2 linked regions of the Roseibium sp. Sym1 genome follow. The protein of the gene in region 1 interacts with the protein of each later gene in a pairwise test. Links are inferred from orthologs where the notes say so. Each region holds a gene or a part of one and is shown on either strand. Other genes may lie near its edges.

The links. Proteins that work in one complex are often made in the same cells at the same time.
Region 2: the proteins of leuS (region 1) and ligA interact in binary tests that used the Escherichia coli proteins (3 or more experiments, as listed by UniProt). The link is inferred for Roseibium sp. Sym1 from one-to-one orthologs.

The regions. Positions count from the first base shown.
Region 1 is NZ_CP114786.1:1,676,686-1,685,004, reverse strand. Bases 3,015-6,166 are described here. They hold leuS (leucine--tRNA ligase), read left to right. Parts: upstream 3,015-3,344; coding sequence 3,345-5,966; downstream 5,967-6,166. Other genes in these bases: lptE (LPS assembly lipoprotein LptE), read left to right, coding at 5,953-6,166; O6760_RS07635 (YggS family pyridoxal phosphate-dependent enzyme), read right to left, coding at 3,015-3,026. Outside these bases: O6760_RS07645 (TrkH family potassium uptake protein), read left to right, coding at 185-1,624; O6760_RS07640 (hypothetical protein), read right to left, coding at 1,753-1,983; more of O6760_RS07635, read right to left, coding at 2,355-3,014; more of lptE, read left to right, coding at 6,167-6,528; holA (DNA polymerase III subunit delta), read left to right, coding at 6,553-7,593; O6760_RS07615 (ParB/RepB/Spo0J family partition protein), read right to left, coding at 7,848-8,319.
Region 2 is NZ_CP114786.1:3,754,912-3,759,924, forward strand. What follows is about bases 1,282-4,266. They hold ligA (NAD-dependent DNA ligase LigA), read left to right. Parts: upstream 1,282-1,689; coding sequence 1,690-3,843; downstream 3,844-4,266. Other genes in these bases: O6760_RS17030 (hypothetical protein), read right to left, coding at 1,306-1,542; O6760_RS17040 (FAD-dependent monooxygenase), read left to right, coding at 3,909-4,266. In the rest of the region: DNA repair protein RecN, read left to right, coding at 1-1,231; more of O6760_RS17040, read left to right, coding at 4,267-5,013. UniProt on the Escherichia coli protein: DNA ligase that catalyzes the formation of phosphodiester linkages between 5'-phosphoryl and 3'-hydroxyl groups in double-stranded DNA using NAD as a coenzyme and as the energy source for the reaction.

The DNA.
Region 1 (8,319 bases):
GGAAAGACTGACGTTTTCTCAACTATGATCGCGGCCCCCAATGATCTTGCCGCCGTTTCCTGCCCGCCCGGACGAAAGCGCCCGCCAGAATCCTTGCATTTTGCACTGCACAGGCAGATAAGAAGGGTCTTTTGAAACGCATGCCTGCTGGCTTTGTCTGCTGATCGGCCCGGATGAATCGTCAATGAATTATCGCACCATTGCGTTGCCGATCGGACGCCTGCTTATCCTGATTTCACTGATGATGATCCTGCCGGCGATTGCGGACGTCTTCGCCAGGAATCCCGACTGGCAGGTGTTTCTGATCTCCGCTGTTGTCCTGGCCACTGCCGGTGTCCTGACCACCATCGCCTTTCACGGCCAGCGGCCGCCGGGCAATTTCCGCGAGGCCATCATCTTCGTGAATGCCGCCTGGTTCGTGTTTTCCCTGGCCGGCGCCATTCCGCTTTACGCCAGCGAGCTCGGCATCAGCTTCACGGACGCCTTTTTCGAAACCGCGTCCGGCCTGACCACGACCGGCTCGACGATCCTCACGGGTCTCGATGACATGCCGCCAGGCATCCTGTTGTGGCGCGCCCTGCTGCAGTGGGTCGGCGGTATCGGCGTCATTGCCATAGGTATCTGGCTGTTGCCGGGCCTCAGGGTCGGCGGCAGCCAGCTCTTCGCCCTGGAAACCTCCGAAACCGCCAACAAGCCCTATGGCCATGTCGGTCCGTTCATTTTCCGGCTGCTCGCGCTCTATGCGGGCCTCAGCCTGGCCTGCATCACCCTTTACGTCCTGTGCGGGATGACGCTGTTCGAAGCCATCGTTCATGCCATGACCACGGTATCGACCGGCGGGTTTTCGACCTCCGACCAGTCCTTCGGCCAGTTCCAGGGCATTGCCGTCTACTGGGTGGCGATCCTGTTCATGATCGCCTCCAGCGTGCCGTTTCTCTACCTCATTCGCGGCATCGAGCGCCGACGCGCGGCCTACGACGTCCAGATCGCCCTGCTTCTGACCATCGTCCTGGTGGCGGCCTTCGGTGTCTTCTATTTCGAACGTTACATCGTCCATGACACCCCGTTCCACATGTTCACCCTGGCCGTGTTCAACGTGGTGTCGGTCCTTTCGACCACGGGTTATGCGGCCAACGACTATCTTCAGTTCGGACCCGCCGTCATCGCGATCTTCTTCGTGCTGACCTTCTTTGGCGGCTGTGCAGGGTCCACCTCCGGCGGCTTCAAGATGTTCCGCGTTGCCATTCTGGTCAGCCATTTCCGCGGCCTTCTGAAGCGCATGGTCCGCCCCCACAGGGTCGTCGACACGAAGTACCAGGGCCGGTCCGTCTCCAACGCGGTCCTGGAAGGTGTCTTCGTCTTTGCCGTTGTCTATGCCGGTGCCTTCGCGGCCTTTTCGCTGGTCTACATGGCCCTCGGACTGGATCTTCAGACCGCCCTGAGCGCGTCGATCACGGCACTTGCCAATGTCGGTCCCGGCGTCGGCGACACGATCGGTCCCTCCGGCACCTTCCAGTCCCTGCCGGAAATCGCCAAGTGGTTCCTGGCTTTTGAGATGATCCTGGGCCGGCTGGAAATTCTCGGCGGCATTCTCCTGCTGACGCCGGATTTCTGGTGCGACTGACGAGCCACCTCCCCAAACGGAGAAAACCACCGCCGGCGTGACCTCCGGCGGTGGTTCTCTTGCGTCCGTTCACATCAGGCGACCTGGAGGTTGAACCAACCTGTTGGGGGGATCGCCCGATGCCGCAATTACGGTTGAACGGTCGCGAACTCTTCCGGATCCAGGAGGCTGTCCTGGTTGGCATCGGCTGCATTGAAAAGGTCTTCCGACATGGTCGGCACGGCGGCTGTGATTTCCTCGAAGCTCACGAAGCCGTCCTGGTCGCTGTCGACCGCCTGAAAGGACATGCCCTGGGCGAGCGCCGCGGAAGACACGGTGAATGCACCGATGAGAAGAGCAGCCGTAAGACGTTTGGACATGATATGACCTCCAACTGTTTGGGTCGTTTCGGGCCGTCCCCACTGTGCCGCCTCTTGGCGGCGGACGGTCCCGCTGTTCCGTCTGTCCGCCGGGCCCCTGCGACCCGCCGAACCGGAACGGGGCAAACTGTGCTGAGCGATCGCGACCGTCAAAGGGCCGCTCTTTGGAACCTTCGGGGCAATGTTGTGTCGGAGTATTACGATCAGCCACAGGCCAGTCGGAATATTGTCACTTTTGATGATTTCGGGCGAAACTGCGGCTGGTGAATATCTTCGTTTTCTCGATAAGATATTGAAAATAAAGTTCTTTATAGTTTACCCAAAAACAACCGGTGTATTACACCAGGGTCCTGTCTGCCACTGGATCGCGGTCACGCGTAATCGCGCGAGCCAAAAATCGCCGAACCGACCCGGACATGGGTGGCGCCGAAACCGACGGCGACGGAGTAGTCCGCGGACATGCCCATGGAGAGCTGCGCGAGACCGTTGCGCCTGGCGATCTTTTCCAGCAGCGCGAAATGTTCTCCGGGTGCTTCCTCCACCGGCGGAATGCACATCAGGCCGACAATGTTCAGCCCGACCTCGTCCCGGCAATACCGGACAAAATCGTCGACGTCCCTTGGAGCAATACCGGCCTTTTGCGGTTCTTCGCCGGTGTTGACCTGGATGAAACAGGGCAGATGCCGGTCCTGTTTGTCCATCTCGGCTTTCAACGCCTTGGCGATCTTCGGCCGGTCCACTGTGTGAACGACATCAAACGTGGCCACCGCTTCCTTGGCCTTGTTCGACTGGAGCGGTCCGATCAGATGAAGTTCGATATCGGCAAATTCCTCGCGCAGGCCCGGCCACTTGTGCATCGCTTCCTGCACCCGGTTTTCACCGAAAACCCGCTGACCCGCGCCCAGAACGGGCCGGATGTCATCCGCTTCAAAGGTCTTTGAAACCGCGATCAGGGTAACGGATCCCGGATCCCGGCCATGGTCGCGTTCCGCATCGCGGATGTCCGCTTTCACGGTCTCAAGACGGTCTGTGGCGGCGTTCATGGTGTTTCCTCGGGACTTCCGTGATCGGACAGGGGCCTTTCTCTTATGCCCGGCGGGCAAGTAATCTCAAGTGCAAGTTCCGTCACGGGTGACCGCATCCCCCGACATCTCAAGCCCTCCGCCCTGGCGCCAGCACCGGAAATCCGGCTAGATCCGGCCCCGATACTTTACGAATGCGGCATTGCGACATAAACAGGCACCTGCAAGATCATTCGCTTCTCGCATGTTGACCGCGGACACGATTTCTGGTGACAGTCCGGCAGTCAATCATTTCAGCAAATCCGCCGGGTCCGGCGGCAAGAACAAACGGCACACTGGATGGCAACGGAACGGTACAATGCGCGCGAAGTGGAAGCGCGCTGGCAGAAGATCTGGAACGACAAGGACGTCTTCGTCACCCACAACGACGATCCCCGGGACAAATACTATGTCCTGGAAATGTTCCCCTACCCGTCCGGCCGCATCCACATGGGCCATGTGCGCAATTACGCCATGGGCGACGTGGTTGCCCGCTTCAAGCGTGCCAAGGGTTTCAACGTCCTTCACCCGATGGGCTGGGACGCCTTCGGCATGCCGGCGGAAAACGCGGCCATGCAGAACAAGGTCCATCCCAAGGACTGGACCTACGAAAACATCGCCACCATGCGCGACCAGCTCAAGATCATGGGGCTGTCCCTCGACTGGAGCCGGGAATTCGCCACCTGCGATGTCGGCTATTACACCCAGCAGCAGCGCCTGTTCCTGAAATTCCTGGAAGCGGGCCTGGTCTACCGCAAGAACGCCAAGGTCAACTGGGACCCGGTCGACATGACGGTGCTTGCGAACGAGCAGGTGATCGACGGCCGCGGCTGGCGCTCCGGCGCGCTGGTGGAACAGCGTGAACTGACCCAGTGGTTCTTCAAGATCTCCGACTATTCGGAAGACCTGCTGGAAGCGATCGACACGCTCGACCGCTGGCCGGACAAGGTCCGGCTGATGCAGAAGAACTGGATCGGCCGGTCAGAGGGCCTGCGCGTGCGTTTCGAGTTCACCGAGGCGGCACCGACCGGCGACAAGACGCTCGAAATCTTCACCACCCGTCCGGACACCTTGTTCGGCGCGTCCTTCATGGGCCTGTCGCCGGACCACCCGATCTCGGTGAAACTGGCGGAGAACAACCCGGAGCTGAAAGCCTTCATCGAAGAATGCCGCAGGGTCGGAACTTCTGAAGAAGCTATTGAAAAAGCAGAGAAAAAGGGCATCGACACCGGCCTGCGCGTCAGGCATCCTCTGGACGCCTCGCTGGAGTTGCCGGTCTATGTCGCCAACTTCATCCTGATGGACTACGGCACCGGCGCGATCTTCGCCTGCCCGGCCCATGACCAGCGCGACCTCGATTTCGCCCGCAAATACGGCCTCGACGTAAAGCCGGTCGTGCTGCCGAAGGACGCCGACGCCGCCACCTTCTATGTCGGCGACGAAGCCTTCACGGACGACGGCACCATCTTCAATTCCGATTTCCTGGACGGGCTCTCCATCCCGGACGCCAAGGAAGCCATCGCGCAGAAGCTGGAATCGATCGCGGTGGACGGTGCGCCGCAGGGCGAACGCCAGGTGAACTACCGCCTGCGCGACTGGGGCATTTCGCGCCAGCGCTACTGGGGCTGCCCGATCCCGGTCATTCACTGCGACGATTGCGGCATGGTGCCGGAGAAGGACGAGAACCTGCCGGTGCAGCTGCCGGACGACATCAATTTCGACAAGCCGGGCAATCCGCTCGATCGTCACCCGACCTGGCGCGACACGACCTGCCCGAGCTGCGGCAAGCCGGCACGGCGCGAGACCGATACCATGGACACGTTTGTCGACAGCTCCTGGTATTTCGCCCGTTTCACCGCTCCGGACTGTGACCAGCCGACCGACCCTGACGCCGCAAACGGCTGGCTGCCGGTCGACCAGTATATCGGCGGCATCGAGCACGCGATCCTGCACCTGCTCTATTCCCGCTTCTTCACCCGGGCCATGCAGAAGGTCGGCGCGCTCGACCTGAAGGAACCGTTCAAGGGCCTGTTCACGCAAGGCATGGTCACGCACGAAACCTACCGTGCCGGTGAAGGCGCCAACGGCCGCTGGGTCGCCCCGGCAGACATTCGGATCGAAGATGTTGACGGCAAACGACGCGCAGTGCTCGTGGAAACGGGCGAGGACGTCACCATCGGCTCGATTGAAAAGATGTCTAAGTCGAAGAAGAACACCGTTGATCCGACCGACATCATCGATACTTACGGTGCCGACACTGCCCGCTGGTTCATGCTGTCCGACAGCCCGCCCGAGCGCGACGTGATCTGGACCGAGGACGGTGTCCAGGGCGCCTGGCGCTTCGTCCAGCGTGTCTGGCGTCTGATCGGCGACATCGCCGAGAAGATCGAACCGCGCAGCGGCCGCGCACCGGAAGTTGACGGCAAGGCGCTCGACCTGCGCCGTGCCTGCCACAAGACCCTGCACGCGGTCACCGGCGATCTGGAAAACCTCGGCTTCAACCGCGCCGTCGCCCGGCTCTACGAACTGGTCAACACGATCAGCAAGACCTTCAATGACGGTGCGGACGATTCCGGCACCGAGTTCGCGGTCCGCGAGGCTGCCGATTACCTGGTGCAGATGATGGCGCCGATGATGCCGCACCTGGCAGAGGAATGCTGGTCGGCCCTGGGTCACGACAACCTGATTTCGGAGGTCAACTGGCCGGAACCGGAAGATGCTCTGCTGGTCGACGACAGCGTCACCTACCCGGTCCAGATCAATGGCAAGAAACGCGCCGAACTCTCCATTGCAAAAGAGGCTTCCAAAGAGGAGGTCGAAGCGGCTACCTTGGCACTCGAAGCCGTCAGGAAGGCACTTGAGGGCAAGCCGCCGAAAAAGATCATCGTGGTACCGCAAAGGATCGTGAATGTCGTTGTTTGACAACATCTTCCAGACCGGCGGCGCAATGCGCCGCGCCGCCCTTTGCGTCGCATTTGCTGCAGCAACGGTCTTGAGCGGATGCCAGGTCCGGCCGCTCTACGGCACCGGTACCGGAGATTTCGGCACGGTCCAGTCACCAGTGGCGGCGGAACTTGCGGCGATCGACCTTGATTCGATCAGCAACCAATACGCCAACGATGACGCAGCTCGGGTGCTTTACAACGAACTCACCTACCGCTTCGAACGCGGCGCGGGAGCACCTCCGAAAAAGTATCGCCTGAAGGTTCTGGTGGATGTCGGCAGTTCGGAAGTCGGCGTCGAGCGTTTCGCCGACGTGCCCTCCGCCTATACGACCACGATGAATTCGACCTTCGTACTCAGCGACCTTGCCACCGATGAGACGCTGATGACGGGACGCGCCTTCAAATCCGCTTCCTATGACTTCTCCAGCCAGCGCTTTGCCAACAAGCGTGCCTACCGCGACGCCCAGGAGCGGGTCGCCAAGGCGGTCGCCGACGACATTGCCGCACGGATTGCCGGCTTCTTTGCCAGCCAGTCCTGACATCCGCCGGGGAGCTGATCGGCCGTGACCGTTCTCAAAGCCGCCGAGATTGACCGGTACATTGCCAATCCCCCGGAGGCAGGCGGCGTCGTTCTCGTGTTCGGCCCCGACACCGGACTTGTCGCCGAACGAGCTACCCGTCTGGTCACCAAGGCGTCCGAGGGCGACAGCGACCCGTTCAATCTCATCAAGATCGATGCATCCGACATCAGCTCGGATCCGAATCGATTGATCGACGAGGTCCTGACCGTGCCCCTGTTCGGCGGCCGCAGGATCGTCTGGGTCAAGGACGCCAGCGGCAAGAACCTCAATCCGGCCGTGGAACCCGTGCTGAAGCTCGACGACTGGCAGACGCTCGTTGTCCTGGAAGCCGGCGACATCAAGAAGGGGGCCGGCCTGCGGAAACTGGTCGAGACCCACAAACGGGCGGTCGCACTGCCCTGTTACGCCGACAATGACCGCGGTATCGACCAGCTGATCGACGAGGAAACCCGCGAAGCCGGCCTGTCGATCACCCGCGAGGCACGCGCGGCGCTTCACAGCCTCCTCGGCGGCGACCGCATGGCCAGCCGCGGCGAACTGAAAAAGCTGTGCCTCTATGCGCTGAACAAGGGCCGGATCGAGACCGATGACATCGAAGCCATTATCGGTGACGCCTCTGCCTTCGAGATGTCCGAACTGATCGACGCGGCCGCCGGCGGCGACCTTGCCATGCTCGATCACGGCCTCGAACGCCTGGCTGACGCCGGTTCCAAGGCCTCGGTGATCGCCAACCAGACCCTGAAGCATTTCCAGCACCTGCACCGGATGCGAATCGATATCGACGCAGGAAAGCCGGCGCAGTCCGTCATCGACGGCCAACGGCCACCGATCTTCTTTTCGCGCAAGCCGAGATTTTCCCAGCAATTGCGGATCTGGTCGCTGAAGGACCTGGAACGGGCCATGGGCATCCTGAGCGAAGCCACACGCGTCTCGCGTCTCAACGACGCGCTCGGCGTCCCCGTGCTGTCCGAAGCCTTGCTGACCGTAGGGCGCGCAGCCAGGGCCCGCAGCCAACGGCGGTAGCAGGCCTACTGAACGTATTTCTCTTTTGTTTTCAATTCACTAACTACACCCACCACCGTCATCCCGAGGAGCGCTTTTGCGTCCGTTTCGAAGGATCAACGGCATACTCCTGAAGAAGCAGCCCATCCTTCGAGACGGACCTTACGGTCCTCCTCAGGACAACGGTGGTAGGATGCAGCGGCGTCAGGCAGGCCAACAAAAAACCGGAGACCGCATGACGGCTCCGGCTTCTAAAAACCAGCAATATCAGAAACTTACCGCGTCTCGACACCCAGCTTCTTGCACAGCTCGTCGAGCTGTTCCAGCGAGGTGTACTTGATCTTCAGGTCGCCTGATTCCTTGCCCGGCTTGTGACCGACGGTCACCTTCAGACCCAGCGAATCGGTCAGACGTTTTTCCAGCGACTTGGTATCGGCGTCTTTTTCCGGTTTGGCAGAGGGCGCCTTGTCTCCCTTGAGCTTGGCCAGCGCATCCGGATCCTGGGAGATCTTTTCCGCGTCGCGGACCGTCAGGCCCTTCTCGACAATCAGTTCGGCCAGCGCGGCCGGATCGTCGACGGTGATCAGCGCCCGGGCATGACCCGCTGTCAGCAGCCCCTCCGCCAGGTAGTCCTTCACGGAATTGGGCAGTTTCAGGAGCCGCATGGTGTTGGCGACATGGCTGCGGCTCTTGCCGATCACCTTGGCAAGTTCGCCCTGGCTGTAGCTGAATTCCGCCGTCAGCTGC
Region 2 (5,013 bases), 2.1 Mb from region 1 along the record:
CGATGTGTTCGGGGGGCTGACAGGCGACGTGGAGGCCGTGGCAACCGCGTATGCCGCCTTCAAGGCAGCCGAAAAGGCGGTGGTCGACCATGAACGCCGGATCGAGGCGGCCCGCAACGAGGCAGACTATCTCAAGGCGTCTGTCGAGGAACTGTCCGGCCTGAAGCCGCAGCCCGGCGAAGAGGAGGAGCTTGCCGCGCGCCGCACCGACATGATGGCCGTGGAGAAGATCGCGGGAGATCTGAACGAGGCCTTTGAAACCCTCAACGGCTCCGCGTCGCCGATCCCCGAGCTGGCCAGCTTGCTGCGTCGGCTGGAGCGCAAGGCCGACCAGGTGCCACAGCTTCTTGGGCAGCCGGTACGCTCGCTCGCCGAGGCTCTGGACCACCTGGAGGAGACACGGGGCGGGCTGGAAAGCGCACTGCGTGAAACGGAATTCGACCCGCGTGAACTGGAAAGCGTCGAGGAGCGCCTGTTCGCGCTGCGCGCGGCCTCGCGAAAATACTCCGTTCCCGTCGAGGATCTTGCGCCCCTGTGCGAGCGCATGGCCGGGGATCTCGCCGATCTTGACGCGGGTGAGGACAAGCTGGCGGCTCTGGCCGAGGCCGCGGCCAAGGCGCGCGGCACCTATGACAAGAAAGCGGCCGCCCTGTCGGAGAAACGCCGAAAGACCGCGAAGGCGCTGGAAAAGGCCGTTGAAAAGGAACTGCCAGACCTCAAGCTGGAACGTGCGAAGTTCATTGTCGAAATGGAGAGCAATCCCGACAGCCCGGGTCGCAGCGGTATCGATCAGCTGGAATTCCATGTGCAGACCAACCCGGGCACCAAACCGGGGCCGATGATGAAGGTCGCCTCGGGCGGCGAACTCTCCCGGTTCCTGCTGGCGTTGAAAGTGTCCCTTGCGGACAAGGGCTCGGCGCCGACATTGGTCTTTGACGAAATTGACACTGGCGTCGGCGGTGCGGTCGCCGAGGCGATCGGCCTGCGCCTGGCACGGCTGGCCGCGAGCGTCCAGGTGCTCACCGTGACCCATGCGCCGCAGGTGGCTGCCCGCGCGGAAGGCCATTTCCTGATCGCCAAGGAAGCCCTGAAACCCGACCGGGTCGCAACCCGCGTCCAGCGCATCGATGAAGACCATCGCAGCGAGGAAATCGCCCGCATGCTGGCCGGCAGTGTCATCACCGAGGAAGCCCGGGCCGCGGCGCGCAGGCTGCTGACCGCGGCGGAGTAGGGACGGAACGCAACAAAGGCGGAAGCTGTAGCCTCCGCCTTGCAAATACCTTCCTCAAATCTGTCTGGCGCCGATCAGTTGCCCTCGTTGGGAACGATCGGCTGGTCCGGCGTTTCCGGCAGCGGGATCTTGTCTGCATTGAGGTTCGGCACATTCAGCTCGATGCTGAGGTCGTTGTCTTCCTGGAAATAGCCTTCCGTGTAGAGCAAGGCACCGGCAATGAGGGCCATGGCCAGGCCTCCGGCGACAAACCAGCCCGCGCTGCTGAACGCGGCCTTGTCTTGGTAGCGCTTGTGGTCATCGTAGGCCATTTTTGTCTCCTTCATTGCATACCATCGGCAGCGTGAATCGATGCCGGTCTGTGGTATCAACTCTTGAGCACGTCTCCCGGTTCCGCTATCGGGATGAGACCGGTGTTCAAATCGGTGCCTGCCGCTGACACATTCCGTGAAGAGATCATGACCGACACTTCGACCGCCCAGATTGATGTTGCCGCGCTGACCCAGGAGGAAGCGCAGGCGGAGTTGAAACGGCTGGCGGCGGAGATCGCCGAACACGACCGGCGCTATCACCAGGAAGACGCGCCAGTCATTTCCGACGCGGATTATGACGCCCTGCGCCGGCGCAATTCCGCCATCGAGGCCCGGTTCCCGAACCTGATCCTCGCCGACGGCCCGTCCGCGAATGTCGGCGCGGCCCCGGCCTCGGGTTTCGGCAAGATCACCCACAGGGTGCCGATGCTGTCGCTCGACAACGCCTTTGATGACGCGGATGTCCAGGACTTTGTCGGCCGTGTCCGGCGTTTCCTGAAATTCGATCCGCTGCAGGGTGTTCTGGCGGTGACCGCGGAACCGAAGATCGACGGTCTGTCCCTGTCGCTGCGCTATGAAAACGGCGCGCTGGTGCATGCCGCCACCCGCGGTGACGGCACCACGGGTGAAAACGTCACCGCCAATGCCCGCACCATCAAGGACATTCCGGTGAAGCTCAATGGAGCGGTGCCGGAGGTCGTGGAAGTGCGCGGTGAAGTCTATATGGCGCACAAGGACTTCCAGGCTCTGAACGAGCGCATGGCCGCCAATGGCGGCAAGGTTTTCGCCAATCCGCGCAATGCCGCCGCCGGGTCCCTGCGCCAGTTGAAATCGGAAATCACCGCCTCCCGGCCCTTGCGGTTCTTCGCCTATGCCTGGGGCGAGATGAGCGCATTGCCGGAAGACACCCAGTTCGGCATGGTCAAGCGGCTGGAGGCCTGGGGGTTCCAGGTCAATCCGCTGATGAAGCGCTGCGACAGCGTCGAGGAGCTGCTCGGGATCTATCACGGCATCGAGGAAAGCCGGGCCCGGCTCGACTACGACATTGACGGCGTCGTCTACAAGGTCGACCGGCTCGACCTGCAGGAACGGCTGGGTTTTGTTTCCCGCTCGCCCCGCTGGGCGATCGCGCACAAGTTCCCGGCCGAACAGGCCTACACCATCCTCAACGACATCGAGATCCAGGTCGGCCGCACCGGCGCGCTGACGCCGGTCGCCAAGCTCGAACCGATTACAGTGGGCGGCGTGGTCGTCTCCAACGCGACCCTGCACAACGAGGACTATATCAAGGGCATCGGCCAGGACGGCGAGCCGATCCGCGGCGGCAAGGATCTGAGGGTCGGCGACACGGTTAAGATCCAGCGCGCCGGCGACGTCATTCCGCAGATCGTCGATATCGATCTGGACAAGCGCCCGGAGGGGGCGGAGCCTTTCGAATTCCCGACCGTCTGCCCGGCCTGCGGCAGCCACGCGGTGCGCGAGGAAAACGAAAAGACCGGCCGCAGGGATGCGGTGCGCCGTTGCACCGGTGGCCTGATCTGCCCGGCCCAGGCGACCGAGAAGCTGAAACACTTCGTTTCCCGCAATGCCTTCGACATCGAGGGCTTCGGCGACAAGCAGGTCGATGCGTTCTACCAGGACGGCCTGGTGATGGCCCCGGCGGACATCTTCACGCTGGAGGAGCGCGACAAGCGCTCCCTGACCAAGCTGCGCAACCGCGAGGGCTGGGGGGCGGTTTCGGCGAAGAACCTGTTCGAGGCGATCAACGCCCGCCGCGACATCGACCTGCACCGCTTCATCTTCGCGCTCGGCATCCGCCATGTCGGCGAGGGCAACGCCAAGCTTCTGGCGCGCGCCTATGGGTCCTGGGACGCCTTCTACAAGGCCATGCAGGCCGCCCAGGACGAGGCCGGCGAGGCCTTTGCGGAGCTCAACGACATTGACGGCATTGGCCATATCGTCGCCGAGGCGCTGGTGGAATTCTTCGCCGAACAGCATAACCGTGATCAGCTCGACGCGTTGCTTGCCGAAGTCCGTCCGAAGGACCCGGAAAAGATCGACGCCTCCGGGTCGCCGGTCGCTGGCAAGACCGTTGTGTTTACCGGTTCACTTGAACGCATGACGCGGGACGAGGCCAAGGCCATGGCCGAACGCTTCGGCGCCAAGACCTCAGGATCCGTGTCGAAAAAGACCGATCTCGTGGTCGCCGGTCCGGGTGCCGGCTCCAAATTGAAGAAGGCCCAGGAACTGGAAATCGAGGTGATTTCCGAGGACGACTGGTTCGAGCTTGTCGGGGCGTGAGCTCCTTACGGGGATATCGCCCTTGACTGCATGTCGTTGCGAGGTGTCGAAGCTGGAGGTCAAGATTGACGGATGTTCTCATTTGTGGAGCCGGCCCGACAGGTCTTGCCCTCGGCATTGAACTTGCCCGCCGCGGCATCCGGATCCGCGTTGTCGACCGGGATCCGCTTCCGCCGGCAAACCCGCGCGCCTTTGTTCTGAAACCCTCCACCCTTGTCGCTGCCGAACGGATGGGCCTTCTTGAACAGCTTCTTGACGAAGGCATTCCGGTCGAAGCGATGTCCTACTCCTTCGAAGGCCGGATCCTGGCAACCGCCATGTCGCCAAGCGAGCGCTGGCCGTGGCACATGAATCTGGGTGAAGACCGGCTGGTGCCGCTTCTGACGGCCAGGCTGGAAGCGCTCGGAGCCGTTGTGGAACGGGGCCTTGATCTGACAGGCTTCGTTCAATCGGAAAACGGGGTTTGCGCTACGCTCAAGAACCGGGCAGGGCGCGAGGAGAATGTTGAAACCGGTTGGTTGATCGCCTGCGACGGTGTCCACAGTTCGCTGCGGCGGGATGCGGGTATCGGTTTTGAGGGGCACGAGCGCTCACTGTACTGGCACGTCCTGGACGTCCAGATCGAGGGATGGCCCTACAGGGACACGCAGGGGATATTGTATTTCGAATCTCTTCTTGTTGCGGTGTATAGAACCAGGGAAGTCTTCCGGATCTATTCGTTGTCCGCCGGGCCGAGTTCGGACAGCTGGGGCAGGATCAGGGACTTCTTCCGTGAGCATCTGCCATCCGTGCACCTGGGGCCCGCCCTGAACGACACTGCGTTCCACAGCGTGGCGAAACTGGCGCAGAGGTTCCGCCAGGGACGGCTGTTCCTTGCGGGAGACGCCGCCCATGCCATGTCACCAAGCGGCGGCCTTGGAATGAACAGCGGTATCCAGGACGCACTCAATCTGGGCTGGAAACTGGCCGCGGCGGTCAAGGGCGAGGCCGGCGACGAGCTGCTCGACACCTATGAGAGCGAGCGACGCCCCGCCGCGGAGGCGGCAATCGCTCTCAGCCAGCAAAATGACGATCTTTTCTCCATTGCGGACCCGGCTGAACGGTCCCGGGCATTCCGCAGGTTTGCCGTGACGCTCACACATTATCTTGCAAATGGCGGCACGGGGTACG